DNA from 2 places in the Mesorhizobium erdmanii genome. Region 1 is predicted to be linked to the other one. Evidence: predicted binding sites of a transcription regulator. Region 1 holds the regulator's gene; the other holds the start of a gene.
What was found. The regulator PhoB, encoded in region 1, activates phosphate uptake and scavenging genes when phosphate is short. The targets are predictions, from matches to a motif close to TGTCATNNANCTGTCAT.
Positions count from the first base shown of each region.

Region 2: a site for PhoB is predicted at 5,457-5,473, ahead of EB233_RS23395 (LTA synthase family protein). Genes of this name have one in related genera too.

Region 1 covers NZ_CP033361.1:1,475,317-1,482,532, forward strand. The annotation lists gene pstS (phosphate ABC transporter substrate-binding protein PstS) at 1-293, shown strand, start outside; gene pstC (phosphate ABC transporter permease subunit PstC) at 362-1,345, shown strand; gene pstA (phosphate ABC transporter permease PstA) at 1,349-2,200, shown strand; gene pstB (phosphate ABC transporter ATP-binding protein PstB) at 2,197-3,000, shown strand; gene phoU (phosphate signaling complex protein PhoU) at 3,026-3,733, shown strand; gene phoB (phosphate regulon transcriptional regulator PhoB) at 3,855-4,544, shown strand; gene EB233_RS07135 (ROK family protein) at 4,804-6,045, opposite strand; gene xylF (D-xylose ABC transporter substrate-binding protein) at 6,317-7,216, shown strand, end outside.
Region 2 covers NZ_CP033361.1:4,783,312-4,790,527, reverse strand. The annotation lists gene rplI (50S ribosomal protein L9) at 1-368, opposite strand, end outside; gene rpsR (30S ribosomal protein S18) at 589-837, opposite strand; gene rpsF (30S ribosomal protein S6) at 837-1,337, opposite strand; gene EB233_RS23400 (pilus assembly protein) at 1,805-3,442, shown strand; gene EB233_RS23395 (LTA synthase family protein) at 3,490-5,451, opposite strand; gene fabD (ACP S-malonyltransferase) at 5,697-6,644, shown strand; gene fabG (3-oxoacyl-[acyl-carrier-protein] reductase) at 6,705-7,216, shown strand, end outside.

The sequences.
Region 1 (7,216 bases):
CGAACGCCGACTTCAAGACTGCCAAGAACTTCAACGTCATCATCACCAACGAGCCCGGCGACACCACCTGGCCGATCGCCGCCTCGACCTGGGTTCTGATCCACAAGGCTCCGAATGATGCCGCCGCCACCGGCGAAGCCCTGAAGTTCTTCGCCTGGGCCTACAAGGACGGCAAGGAAACCGCCAAGGCGCTCGACTATGTCTCGATCCCCGACAGCGTCGTCGACCTGATCAAGGCTTCGTGGAAGGCCGACATCCAGGCCGACGGCAAGCCCGTCTACGCCGGCGAGTAATATCTCTTGAAGGAGCGCCGCGCCCGCGGCGCTCCTTTTCTCATCAACTTGAAAGAGCCGAGCTTGACATGAGCGCTGTCCAGGAAGCCTTGCCAGCCGTCAGAAATTCGCGCGATGCCACCGTTCGACGGTTCGCGCTGACCGACTCGATCTTCCACGCGACGACCCGGGCGGCCGCCATATTGGTGCTGGTCCTGCTTGGCGGTGTTGCGATCTCGCTGTTTGCCGGTTCCTGGCAAGCCCTTTCGACCTTCGGCTTTTCCTTCCTGACCACCGAGAGCTGGAACCCGGTGACAGAGAAGTTCGGTGCGCTGGCGCCGATCTACGGCACCATCATCACCTCGGCGATCGCGATCCTGATCGCCGTGCCGCTAGGCATCGGCATCGCCATCTTCCTCACCGAGCTTTGCCCGCGCCCGCTGCGGCGGCCGATCGGCATGGCGGTTGAACTGCTGGCCGGCATCCCATCGATCATCTACGGCATCTGGGGCCTGTTCGTGCTGGCGCCGTTCCTGCAGACGACCATTCAGCCCTTCATCATCAGCGTGTTCCATGGCATTCCGGGCCTCAACGGCCTGTTCGCCGGCCCGCCCTATGGCATCGGCCTGCTGACCTCGGCGATGATCCTGGCCATCATGATCCTGCCTTTCATCACCTCGATCACCAAGGACGTCTTCGACACGGTGCCGTCGGTGCTGAAGGAGTCGGCCTATGGCATCGGCTGCACGACCTGGGAAGTCACGCGCCGGGTCGTCATTCCCTATACGCGCATCGGCATCATGGGCGGCGTCATGCTGGCGCTCGGCCGCGCGCTCGGTGAAACAATGGCGGTGACGTTCGTCATCGGCAACGCGCACCGCATTTCGACGTCGCTGTTTGCGCCGGCAACGACCATCTCGGCGACCATCGCCAACGAATTCACCGAAGCGGTCGGCGACCTCTACACCTCCTCGCTGGTGGCGCTCGGCCTGATCCTGTTCGTCATCACTTTCCTGATCCTTGCCATCGCCCGCTACATGCTGATGCGCATCGATGCCCGTACCGGAGCCTGACCGATGTCGACAGCCGCATCGCTTCACCAGAGCCGCAAGCGCAAGAATGGCGTGATGATGACGCTGTGCGTCGCCGCCGCCGGCATCGGCCTCGCCTGGCTGGCGCTGATCCTCGGCGCCCTGCTGTACAAGGGCCTTTCAGGTGTCAATCTTGCGGTCTTCACTGAAATGACGCCGCCGCCCGGCGATGCCGGCGGCCTGCTCAACGCCATCTACGGCAGTATTGTGATGACCATCATCGGCATCATCGTCGGCACGCCGATCGGTGTGCTGGCCGGCACCTACATGGCTGAGTACGGGCGTTTCTCGAAGCTCACCACCGTGGTGCGCTTCATCAACGACATCCTGCTGTCGGCGCCGTCGATCATCATCGGCCTGTTCGTCTATGAGCTGATGGTGCGGCCGATGGGACATTTCTCGGCGATCGCCGGCGCCGTCGCGCTGGCGATCCTGGTCATCCCCGTCGTGGTGCGCACCACCGAAGACATGCTCAACCTGGTGCCGAACGCCTTGCGCGAAGCCGGCACCGCGATCGGTGCGCCGCGCTGGGTGGTCATCCGTTCGGTCGCCTACCGCGCCGCGATGTCGGGCATCGTCACCGGCATATTGCTGGCCATCGCCCGCATCTCGGGCGAGACCGCACCGCTGCTTTTCACGGCGCTGAACAACCAGTTCTGGTCGAGCAATCTCAACGCGCCGATGGCCAGCCTGCCGGTCACCATCTTCCAGTTCGCTCTCAGCCCCTATGAGGAATGGCAGCAACTGGCCTGGACCGGCGCACTCATAATCACATTGACGGTTCTCGCGCTCAGCATCTTCGCGCGCAGCCTGACCGGACGCAGAGAGGACAAATGAGCCAGATGTTGTCTCCAGACATGACGATCGCCGCCGAGGCGGTGGCCAAGGCCAAGATCGAGGTCAAGAACCTCAACTTCTACTATGGCCAGTCGAAGGCCCTGAAGGACATCACGCTGTCGCTGCCCGAGCGCAGCGTCACCGCCTTCATCGGGCCTTCGGGCTGCGGAAAGTCGACGCTGCTGCGCGTCTTCAACCGCATCTACGAGCTCTATCCCAAGCAGACGGCCGAAGGCCAGGTGCTGCTCGACGGCCAGAACGTTCTCGATCGTTCGCAGGACCTCAACCTGCTGCGTACCAAGATCGGAATGGTGTTCCAGAAGCCGACACCGTTCCCGATGTCGATCTATGAGAACATCGCTTTTGGCGTCAGGCTCTACGAGAAGATCAGCAAGGCCGAGATGGATGGCCGTGTCGAGCAGGCGCTGAAGCGTGCGGCACTGTGGACCGAGGTCAAGGATAAGCTCAACGCCAGCGGCCTCAGCCTGTCGGGCGGCCAGCAGCAGCGGCTGTGCATCGCCCGTACCGTGGCGGTGAAGCCGGAAGTCATCCTGCTCGACGAGCCGGCCTCGGCACTCGATCCGCTGTCGACCGCCAAGATCGAGGAACTGATCGACGAGCTGCAGGCCGACTACACGATCGTCATCGTCACCCACAACATGCAGCAGGCGGCGCGCGTCTCGAAGCAGACCGCCTTCATGTATCTGGGCGAGCTGGTCGAGTTCGACAAGACCGAGAAGATCTTCACGTCGCCTCGCGAGAAGCGCACGCAAGACTACATCACCGGCCGCTTCGGCTGATCGCACGCATACGAGGACCAGAATCATGGCCGAACACACGGTTGCAGCCTTCGACGAGGATCTCGGACAGATCAGCAGGCTGATCAGCGACATGGGCGACCTCGCCGGCTCGATGGTTGGCGGCGCCACTAAGGCGCTGCTGAATTCCGACAATGCTCTCGCACAGCGCGTGGTCTCCGACGACGCCATCATGGACGCGCGCCAGCGCGAACTCGACGACCGCGCCATCACGCTGATCGCCAAGCGCCAGCCGATGGCCGACGATCTGCGCCATGTCGTCGGCTCGATCCGCATGGCCGGCGACCTCGAGCGCATCGGCGACCTTGCCAAGAACATCGCCAAGCGCGTCGGCACCGTTGGCCTCAGCGCGACGCCGCGCGACCTGTCGCATTCCATCGACGCCATGGCGCAGCTGGTGCTGATCCAGGTGCAGGGCGTGATCGAGGAGTATGCGGCGCGCGATGCCGCCGCACTGGCGAAGCTGCGCGCCGACGATGAGCGCATCGACGTCAAATATACCTCGGTCTTCCGCGAATTGCTGACCTACATGATGGAGGATCCGCGCAACATCACGGCTTGCACGCATCTGTTGTTCTGCGCCAAGAATCTCGAACGCATCGGCGATCACGTGACCAACATCGCCGAGAACGCATATTACGTGCTGACCGGCACGCAGCTGCCCGCCAATCGTCCCAAGCAGGACGAAACGGCGATGTCGGCGCCGGCGGCCTGAACGCTAGAGCGGCTCATCGTTTCGAGGAAACGCCAAACCGCTCTATCTCTTTGTTTCACGCAATTCCGGACGGAAAACCGCTACACACTTTTCCTGGAATTGCTTTGGAGGTGACCAGTCGATGATCGCGCCACGCATCATGGTGGTGGAGGACGAGGAGCCGCTGGGGGTGCTGCTCCGCTACAATCTTGAATCCGAAGGCTATCAGGTCGAGGTGGTGCCGCGCGGCGACGAAGCCGAAATCCGCCTGCAGGAGAACGTGCCCGACCTTCTGGTGCTCGACTGGATGGTGCCGGCGGTGTCCGGCATCGAACTCTGCCGGCGCCTGCGGATGCGGCCCGAGACCGAGCGGCTTCCGATCATCATGTTGACGGCGCGTGGCGAGGAAAGCGATCGCGTGCGCGGCCTTTCCACCGGCGCCGACGACTATCTGGTCAAGCCGTTCTCGACGCCGGAATTCATGGCCAGGGTCAAGGCGCTGCTGCGCCGCGCCAAGCCGGAAGTTCTGTCCAGCGTGCTCAAGGTCGGCGACATCGTGCTCGACCGCGAATCGCACCGAGTCTATCGCAAGAAGAGCGAGATCCGGCTCGGGCCGACCGAGTTCCGCCTGCTCGAATTCATGATGCGCCATCCCGGCCGCGTGTTCTCCCGCAGCCAACTGCTCGACAATGTCTGGGGCGAGACGATCTATATCGACGAGCGCACCGTGGACGTGCATGTGGGCCGCCTGCGCAAGGCTGTCAACAATGGCCGTATGCCAGACGTCATCCGCACCATTCGCGGCGCCGGGTATGCGATCAGGGAAGATTGACTGCTGGCGTTTTTGATGGGCCGAGGTGCCCAACGCTTCGTCATCCACGAGCGAAGCGGACGCGCAGACCCGAGGATCCATGCCGCGACTTTGACGTGTTGCCACTGCGTAGAATTCTGCACCGCCGCGTCCCTCGGTCGACGTAACGGAATGGATCATTGGGTCTTCGCGACGGAGCTTCGCTCCTGCTTCGCCCAAGGATGATGACATCCGGGAAGCTGCAGCCAATCTCGAATGGCGGCGATGCCCTTCGCAAGGCCTACGCCACGTTCTTGCCCGAACCCGCTCGCCCCTGCACGCCCGGGGCGAAAATCTCCTGGTCGACGAAGGTCAGCGCGCGCATCGCGCAGCCTTCGCGGATAAGCGGCAATTCGTTTGGTTCAGTATCGAACGAAATCGATTTCGAGTGCTGGCCGCCGGCGGTCTGGGCGATGGCCTCGCGTAGCGCGGGCTCGATCAGGTCGAAGGCGGCGGCACTGACGCCGACCATGGCGACGGGCGCGGGATCGATCAGCGCGAACAGGCTGCCGAGGCCATAACCCAGCGCTTCGCCGGCCTTGCGATATGCTTCGCGCTCGGGGCCAGCTCTTTCGCGCGCCGTGGCCGCCAGGGTCCGCATGTCCGCGTCGCTGACGTCGACCGGCTCGGTGTCCTCGCCGAGCTGCTTGGCATTGCGCCAGATGGCGTAGTTGCCGGCATAGGCCTCGACGCAGCCGCGGCGTCCGCAGCGGCAGAGCGCGCCGCCGGGCCGATGGATCATGTGGCCAAACTCGCCGCCCGAGGAATGGGTGCCGGTGAACAGCTCGCCCTTCAGCACCAGCCCCATGCCGATGCCGTGAGACAACAGGATGGCGATGAAGTCGTCGCGGTAGCGCTCGGGGTCGCGCCAGCGCAGCGCCACCGCCATCATGTTGCAGTCGTTTTCCATGGTGGCGGGGATGCCGAACTCGGCTTCGAGTATGTCGGCGAAGGCGATGTCGGTCTGCGGCGTGATCGGCGACCACAGCATGGCCCGGGCCTCGGTGTCGGTGATGCCCTGGATCGCCAGCGCGATGCGGGCGACGCTGCGCACGTCGATATCGGGATCGGCGAGGCGCCGTCGTACGATAGCCGTGCATTCGCCGATCAGCGCCTCGCGCGACATGGTCAGCGTGTCCAGGCGGCGCTGTTCCTCCGATATCACCTGGCCGGCATAGTCGATGACGGCGACAGAAAGGAAATTCAGCGAAAGCACCACGGTCATGACGGTCGCGGCCTCCGGATTGAGGCCGAGGCCGACCTGCGGCCTGCCGCGTTTGAGCGAACCCACCTCGCTCGGCTTGCCTTCGGCCAGGATGCCTTCGCCGATCAGGTCGGAGGAAATTGCCGATATGGTCGAATGGCTGAGGCCGGTGGTCGCGGCGATCTCGGTGCGCGAGGGCCGGCCGGCCCGACGCACGGCCGCGATCACCATGGCGCGGTTGCGCCGGCGCAGATCGTCGTGGCGGATTCCGACCGACATGCTTTTCCACTTCCTCCCCGTCGCGGCGGTTCTTCCTGCCCCTCGAACACTGCCGACAACAGGTCAAATACTGGCAGAAGCGGCCGCTGCTGTCATTTATTTATTGCGGGGCTCGAAAAAAAGTTGCAGGCCCCTCAAAATCCATCAGAATCGATGTTGACAGCGTTTCGGCGATGCATCAGTATTTTTTTTGAGGCTCGAAAAAATAGAGCTTCTGTGCCGGCCTTTGGGCCAGTTTGGTCGCGCCTTACGCGGCGCAGGGAGGAATATCATGAAAAGATTCACGGCCGCCATCCTGGCGGGTGTCGCCATGTCGCTGACGCTTGCGTCGGTCGCGCAGGCGAAGGACAAAGTCATCGGCGTATCGTGGTCGAACTTCCAGGAAGAACGCTGGAAGACTGACGAGGCCGCGATGAAAAAGGCGATCGAGGCCGCCGGCGACAAGTACATTTCGGCCGATGCACAGTCCAATCCCGGCAAGCAGCTTACCGATGTCGAGAGCCTGATTTCGCAGGGCGCCAATTCGCTGATCATCCTGGCACAGGACGCCTCGGCCATCGGCCCGGCCGTGCAGAAGGCGCTCGACGAAGGCATTCCGGTCGTCGGCTATGACCGCCTGATCGAGAACAAGGACGTCTTCTACCTGACCTTCGACAACAAGGAAGTCGGCCGCCTCCAGGCCAGTGCGGTGTTCAAGGCCAAGCCGGAAGGCAATTATGTCTTCATCAAGGGCTCGGGTTCGGATCCGAATGCCGATTTCCTGTTCTCGGGCTCGATGGAAGTGCTCAAGGCGGCCATCGACTCGGGCAAGATCAAGAATGTCGGCGAGGCCTATACGGACGGCTGGCTGCCCGCCAACGCCCAGAAGAACATGGAACAGTTCCTGACCGCCAACGACAACAAGGTCGACGCGGTGGTCGCCGCCAATGACGGCACCGCCGGCGGCGTTGTCGCGGCGCTGACGGCGCAGGGCTTGGCCGGCACCGTGCCGGTATCGGGCCAGGACGGCGACCATGCCGCGCTGAACCGGATCGCGCTCGGCACCCAGACCGTGTCGGTGTGGAAGGATGCGCGCGAGCTCGGCAAGAACGCCGCCGAGATCGCCTCGCAGTTGGCCGACGGCAAGAAGATGACCGACATCGCCGGCGTCAAGGACTTCACGACGCCTGGC
Region 2 (7,216 bases), 3.3 Mb from region 1:
ATGGTCTTGATCGGCTGGTTGAGCTGGATCTGGTTGCGGTTGACCGAGAAACCTTCCGCCGTCAGCAGATCGGCGATGTCGCGCGTCGACACCGAGCCGTAGAGCTGGCCGGTTTCACCGGCGGAGCGAACGGCGATGAAGCTCTTGCCGTCGAGCTTTTCGGCAACCTGGGCGGCTTCCGACTTGCGTTCGAGGTTACGGGCTTCGAGCTGGGCGCGCTGACCTTCGAACTTCTTCTTGTTGGCTTCGTTGGCGCGCAGCGCCTTGCCCTGCGGCAGAAGGAAATTGCGGGCAAAGCCGTCCTTGACCTTGACGGTGTCGCCCATCTGGCCGAGCCGGGAAACGCGTTCGAGAAGAATGACTTCCATGGTTTTGTTCCTTTCCTTGGGCGTCAATCGTCGAGATCGGCGCCGAATGTTTCTGGAACAGGTCAGGAAGCTTGGGCGCTTTGCGCCGGTGTCGCTGTCCTGCCTGTCGCGGCAGTTAGGATTTCAGTTCGAAATCCAACTCGGGATTTTGTGTTCGAACCGGCCACGCCCGTCGCGGTCGGGAAAAAAGCGGGCGGCGAACCGCCCGCTCATGAAAGAATTAGCGAACCACGTAGGGCAGCAGGCCGAGGAAGCGTGCGCGCTTGATCGCCTTGGCGAGCTCACGCTGCTTCTTCTGGCTGACGGCGGTGATGCGCGACGGCACGATCTTGCCGCGCTCGGAAATGTAGCGCTGCAGCAGACGCACGTCCTTATAGTCGATCTTGGGCGCGTTGGCGCCGGAGAATGGGCAGGTCTTGCGACGACGGTGGAACGGGCGCCGGGTCGGGATCTGGTTGATGTCGACCATTATTCTGCACCCCCTTCAAAGCCTTCGCGCGGACGGCGCGGACCACGATCGCCACCGGCGTCGCCGAACGAACGCGGCGGACGATCGCCACGGTCGCCGCGATCACGGTCGCCGAACGAACGCGGACCACGATCACCACGGTCGCGGTCGCCGAAGCTGCCGCGCTCGGAGCGCTCTTCGCGCTTCTGCATCATGGCCGAAGGACCTTCCTCATGCGCCTCGACCTTGATGGTCAGGAAACGCAGGACGTCCTCGGACAGACCCATCTGGCGTTCCATTTCGTTGAGCGCTGCCGGCGGGCAGCTGAGGTCCATGAGCGTGTAGTAAGCCTTCCGGTTCTTGTTTACCCGGTAGGTGAGGGACTTCAGTCCCCAGTTCTCGACCCGGCCGACGGACCCGCCATTCGCGGAGATGACGCCCTTGTACTGTTCGACAAGCGCATCGACCTGCTGCTGCGAGAGGTCCTGCCGGGCAAGAAACACATGTTCGTAAAGAGCCATTATGTCTTCGTGCCTTTCTTCGTTTCTCTCCCGGTTCCCGGCGGCAAAAGCCTCTGCAACTTCTCTGACCCGCTGGTCCCGGTTAAAGGGGCGGGGAAGAAAGGAGCATGACGAGACGGTCGAGAGCGGAGACACGGGAGGCGGAAGCACTTCTGGCTTCACACGAAGGCTTTGATAAAAGCTCCGGCCCTCCGTTCAGCCCCCAGCTGGGACCGGCAGATTGGCGGCGTCTATACAGCAATCCACTGATAAGGCAAGGGCAGGCGGCGTCGCCGATGTCGCAGGGCGCCGGAAAATGAGGCGACCGCGTCGGCCTGGTCTGGCGATTTCCCGGCAACCGGCTCTTAACTACAATGTCAGGTTGTGCAGGGTTGAGCCCCTGTCGGCAACCGTCGATTCATCATGGAAGGCGCAAAAGCCCGGGCGATCCGCGTAGATCAAGCGGGTAAGCATTTCCGGGGGTAAGAATGCTTCTCAACAAATTCTGGCGCTCGAAGAGCGGCAATTTCGCGCTGCTGATGGGGCTCGGGCTGCCTGCCATCCTGTCTGCCGTGGCCTTCGCTGTCGATGTGTCCACCATCATGCGGGCCAAGAGCAACTTGCAGAATGCGCTCGACGCCGCAAACCTTGCCTCTTCGCATCTCGGCGACATCGACCTTACCCGCACCGATGCCTTCGACCGCTATTTTCAGGCCAACATCGCCGGGCATGGCGAACTCGCCAACACGCAGGCGACGCTGACCGTCGACAGGGGCGTCAACTACATCAAGACCAAGGCGGTCGCCTCGGCCGACGTCAATCTGAACTTTGCCTTCCTGTTCGGCCAGAACAGGCACATCGTCGTCGATGCGTCGGCCGTCGAATCGAACAACCAGCTCGAAGTCGTGCTGGTGCTGGACAATACCGGCTCGATGGCCGGTGCCCGCATGACGGCATTGAGGACCGCGACGAAATCCCTGCTGGACACGCTCGAGGCGACAAAATCGCCAACGCGCCAGGTCCGCGCCTCGCTCGTTCCTTTCGTCACTGCGGTCAACGTCAATGGTGACGGGTTCGACCCATCCTGGATCGACATGGACGGCAAATCCTCCACCAACGGCATCAATTTCCCGGTCATCGACGGCAAGCGGCCGAACCACATGGCGCTGTTCAAGCAATTGGGCCTTGCGGGCGGATGGAAAGGTACCGGGTGGAAAGGCTGCGTAGAGGCACGCCCCGGCACCTACAACATTTCCGACACGCCCCCGGACCCGACCAAGCCCGATACGCTGTTCGTACCGTATTTCGCACCAGACGACCCGGCGCCCGCCGCCAAGCCGTCGGGCTCCTACGGCAATTCGGCCACCGGCTACAACAATTCGTATCTCGACGACACCATCAACAAGGATAAGCTCAAGCAGGCAGGCGTCAACATTCTGGGCATCGACCTCAGCCCCCTGCTCGGCAGTGTGGTCGACCCGCTCCTGGGGCCGGATCTGGAAAAGCTGGCCAAATATGTCGCCTCGACGAACAAGATCGTCACCGAGACCGGCACCGCGGTCACCGTTGGCCCCAACCGCTCGTGCCCGACGCCTATCGTTCCCCTGACCGACGATTTCGACAAGTTGCGCAAGGCGGCGAGCCAGATGACGGAATGGAACGGCTCCGGCACCAATGTCTCGGAAGGCCTGTCCTGGGGCATGCGGGTGCTGTCGCCCGGCGCGCCCTACACCGATGGCGCGCCATTCAAGACGGCAGGCGTCAGCAAGATCGTCATGCTGCTTACCGATGGCGAGAATGTCGTCTATGGCGCCAGCAACCAGCCGACCAAGTCCGACTACACGTCCTACGGCTACCTGGCCGGTGGTCGCTTCGGCTCGGACAACCAGACGACGGCTGCCCGCAATGTCGACGGCTGGACCAAAAGCGTGTGCACGCAATTGAAGAACGAAGGCGTGCAGATCTACACGATGGTGCTGCAGTCAGACACCGCCGCCAACCGTTCGCTTTACAGCGCCTGCGCCTCGGACCCGAGCGGGTACTATGCCGTCAACGATCCGGCCAAGCTGCCGGATGTTTTCCAGCAGATCGCCAACAAGTTCTCGAGGTTGCAATTGACGAATTGAGCGCGCGACCAAGGGAGCCGGGCCGATTCCTGATGGGATCAATCGGCTCAACTCGTGTGGGCGACAGCCTTGTCGACCGTTTCGGGGAAGAAGTCGGGCGCCGCATGACGCTTGCCGAACATCATATCGTATTGAATGAGCCGGAAATCGCTGATCGCCGGGTCGATCTCCTTCTGACGCGACCAGTCGGCCGTGGCCTGGCCGTCCCGGGTCAGCAATAGGTTGCGGTCGACAACGCGGTAACGCTCCCGCATGTCGCCCAGAAAACCCGTGTAGTAGGGATGGGTGATGCCGGCGGCGGTCAGGATATGATAGGGCAGGAAAGCCGGGCTCACCGTGCCGAGATCCGCGACCGGACCGGAACGGTTCGACCAGATGATCAGCGGTGTTTCGTGATGTTCAAGGGCTGCCTGCGGTGTCGCCTCCTTGCGCGGCGCGACATTGTCTTTCAGGAAGCCGGTCTCGACATAAACCGGCCCCAGCGGCGGCAGATGGTCGCCGAAGAAAGCGACAATCGTCGGCCGCTCGCGCTTCTTGGCCCACTCGATCAGCCGTGCAAGGCCATGGTCCGCATCGGCTGAACCCTCTGCATAGCTCAACAGCGAGTCGCGCGCCCACTGGCTGATCGGCGCCTGCACCGCGTGGGTCGGATTGTAATAGCGGTTCGGTTCATAGGGACCATGGTTCTGCAGGCTGACCGCGAAGAAGAAGACCGGGTCGTCGCTGGTGTCGGCTTCGCGGATGATCTCGTCCGTCATCGCCGCATCGGATGCCAGCGGTCCGCGCTTTTCCATCGGCGGCAGCGTCTCCTCCGACTTGAAATCGCTGAAACCGAAATCGGCGTAGACCGCGCCACGGTTCCAGAACCAGTTGGTGCCTGGATGGATGGCGCGCGCCCTGTAGCCCTCGCTCTTCAGGAAAGTCGCCATCGAAGGCGTCGGCGTGCGAACATATTGCTGGTAGGGGATGCTGCCGGCCGGCAGGAAGGCGTTGGAAAAGCCGGTCAGCGCCTCGAATTCGATGTTGGCGGTCATCCCGCCGAACTCAGGCGAGAACATTGAACCGGAACGCAATGCCCGCACGGTGGGAATCGGATCCGGCGTGATGGTGACGCCGGGCAGTTTAGTCGGATCCCAGAAGGATTCGCTCATCACGATAATGATGTCTGGCTTTTCATCGGGCACCGAGGCGGTCATCCGCGGGCGGTCGACCGCCGCGATTGCCTTGTCGGAATAGCCCGGCGGTGCCGAGACATGGGCCATCGGCACGTTGAGCGCGAAGGCGAGCGCAAAGCCGTTCGAGGCGTAGTTTTCCTTCTGGTCCCACATGATCGGGATGATCTGCAGCCGGTCCCTGGTCCATGAGAAGGTGGCATAGTCCATGATCGAGACGAAGAAGGCGAGCAGCGGCACCGCCAGCGTCAGCCGGGCAAGCCGGCCCTTGTGGCTGAGGGCCGGAACCTTGCGTCGCCACAGCCGCCAGCCATAGACCAGCAGCGACAGGCCGGCGACGATGCCGGCGACCATGGCGAGTGCGGTCATCGGCCGGTCACGCATCAGGAGCGGCAGCAGGGCGAAGATCTGGCGAGAGTAAAGGAAATCCGTCGGGTAGAGCGGATCGCCGAGATAGTACGATTTCTGGTGGCCGACAAAGGCCAGCGACAGAGTCAGCGGCGCCACGATCATCAGGCTCTGATGACTGCGGCCGAGCACCGCGTCGAAACCGATCAGGACCAGCGCAAACACGACGATAGTCGTCCAGCCCGGCTTGAGCGGCTGCAGGAAGAAGGAGACGGTGCCGGCCAAGTCGCCGCGCACGATCAATTCGATGGCGAACACCAGGATGGTAGAGATCGCCAGGCTGATCAATCCGTAGCGGACGACCGGCCATGTCCGGCCCGGCAGATAGCCGGTGGAAGGATCGTCTTCCAGGAACTGAGGCGCGGCTTTACCGGCGCGTTTCAAACTCATTGCCACTTTGACTTCCCACCCGGCGACAACCCAAGTCATTCGATTGTCATATAATTGTCACGCAAAGCTAGCGCCTGTGGCGGAAATAAGAAGAGCCAGCAAATGATTCGTGAGCGGTTTTCATCAGGAGTGATCGCTAAAAAGCCTTTGCGAACAGGCACTCGGCGCCCGGTTCGGACAACGGGCAGGTTCGGACCGGGCTTGACTTGGCAGCCTGCCTTGCGCCACAGGCAGGGAAAATTCGTGTTATCAGGCAAGCAAAACCAGTCTTCGGGAGCCCTCGTATGGCCGTCGCATTCACCTTTCCGGGACAAGGCAGCCAGGCTGTCGGCATGGGCAAGGATCTCGCCGACGCCTTTCCCGAGGCGCGCAGGATCTTCCAGGAAGTCGACGAAGCGCTCGGCGAAAACCTGTCGAAGCTGATCTGGGAAGGCCCGGAGGAGACCTTGACGCTGACGGCCAACGCGCAGCCGGCGCTGATGGCCGTATCGCTCGCGGCGATCAGGGCGCTTGAAGCGCGCGGTTTTTCGCTGAAGGATAAGGTCGCCTATGTCGCCGGCCATTCGTTAGGCGAGTATTCGGCCCTTGCCGCCGCCGGGTTTGTTTCCATTGCCGATGCCGCCCGGCTGCTGCGCATCCGCGGCAACGCCATGCAGGCGGCGGTGCCGGCAGGCGAAGGCGCCATGGCGGCGATCATCGGGCTGGAGCAGGCAGATGTCGAAGCCGCTTGCCTCGAGGCCGCGCAAGGGGCCGGCAAGGTCTGCCAGATCGCCAACGACAATGGCGGCGGTCAGCTGGTTATTTCCGGCGCCAGGGCCGCGGTCGAGCTGGCGGCAAAACTGTGCACTGAAAAGGGCGCCAAGCGCGCGCTGATGCTGCAGGTCTCGGCACCCTTCCATTCGGCGCTGATGGCGCCGGCGGCGAACGTCATGCGCGAGGCGCTCGCCGGCGTGACGAAGCATGCGCCGGCGGTGCCCGTGCTGTCCAACGTCACCGTGACCCCGACAAGCGATCCCGACGAGATCGCGCGGCGCCTGGTCGAGCAGATAACCGGCCGCGTGCGCTGGCGCGAAACAGTGGAATGGTTCGGCGCCAATGGTATCACAACGCTTTACGAGATCGGCGCCGGCAAGGTGCTTTCGGGCCTGGCGCGGCGCATCAACCGCGACATCGCCACGGGTGCTGTCGGCACGGCTGCCGATGTCGAGGCCGCGCTGGCAGCGCTTGCATAATCCGCTGGCGATTTGACCCCTTCCGTGTGAAGGCTGTTCTCTCAGATCAGGAGACAAGAAATGTTCGAACTGACCGGCCGCAAGGCGCTCGTCACCGGCGCATCGGGAGGTATCGGCGAGGCGATCGCCCGGATACTGCACGCGCAGGGCGCGATCGTTGGCCTGCACGGCACCCGCATCGAGAAACTGGAGACGCTGGCTGCCGAACTCGGCGACCGCGTAAAGCTGTTTCCGGCCAATCTGTCGAACCGCGACGAGGTCAAGGCACTTGGCCAGAAGGCGGAGGCCGAACTTGAAGGCGTCGACATCCTGGTCAACAATGCCGGCATCACCAAGGACGGCCTGTTCGTGCGCATGTCGGACGCCGACTGGGACTCGGTGCTCGAGGTCAATCTGACCGCCGTGTTCCGGCTGACCCGTGAACTTACCCACCCGATGATGCGCCGCCGCCATGGCCGCATCATCAACATCACCTCGGTGGTCGGCGTGACCGGCAATCCCGGCCAGACTAACTACTGCGCCTCAAAGGCCGGGATGATCGGCTTCTCCAAATCGCTGGCGCAGGAGATCGC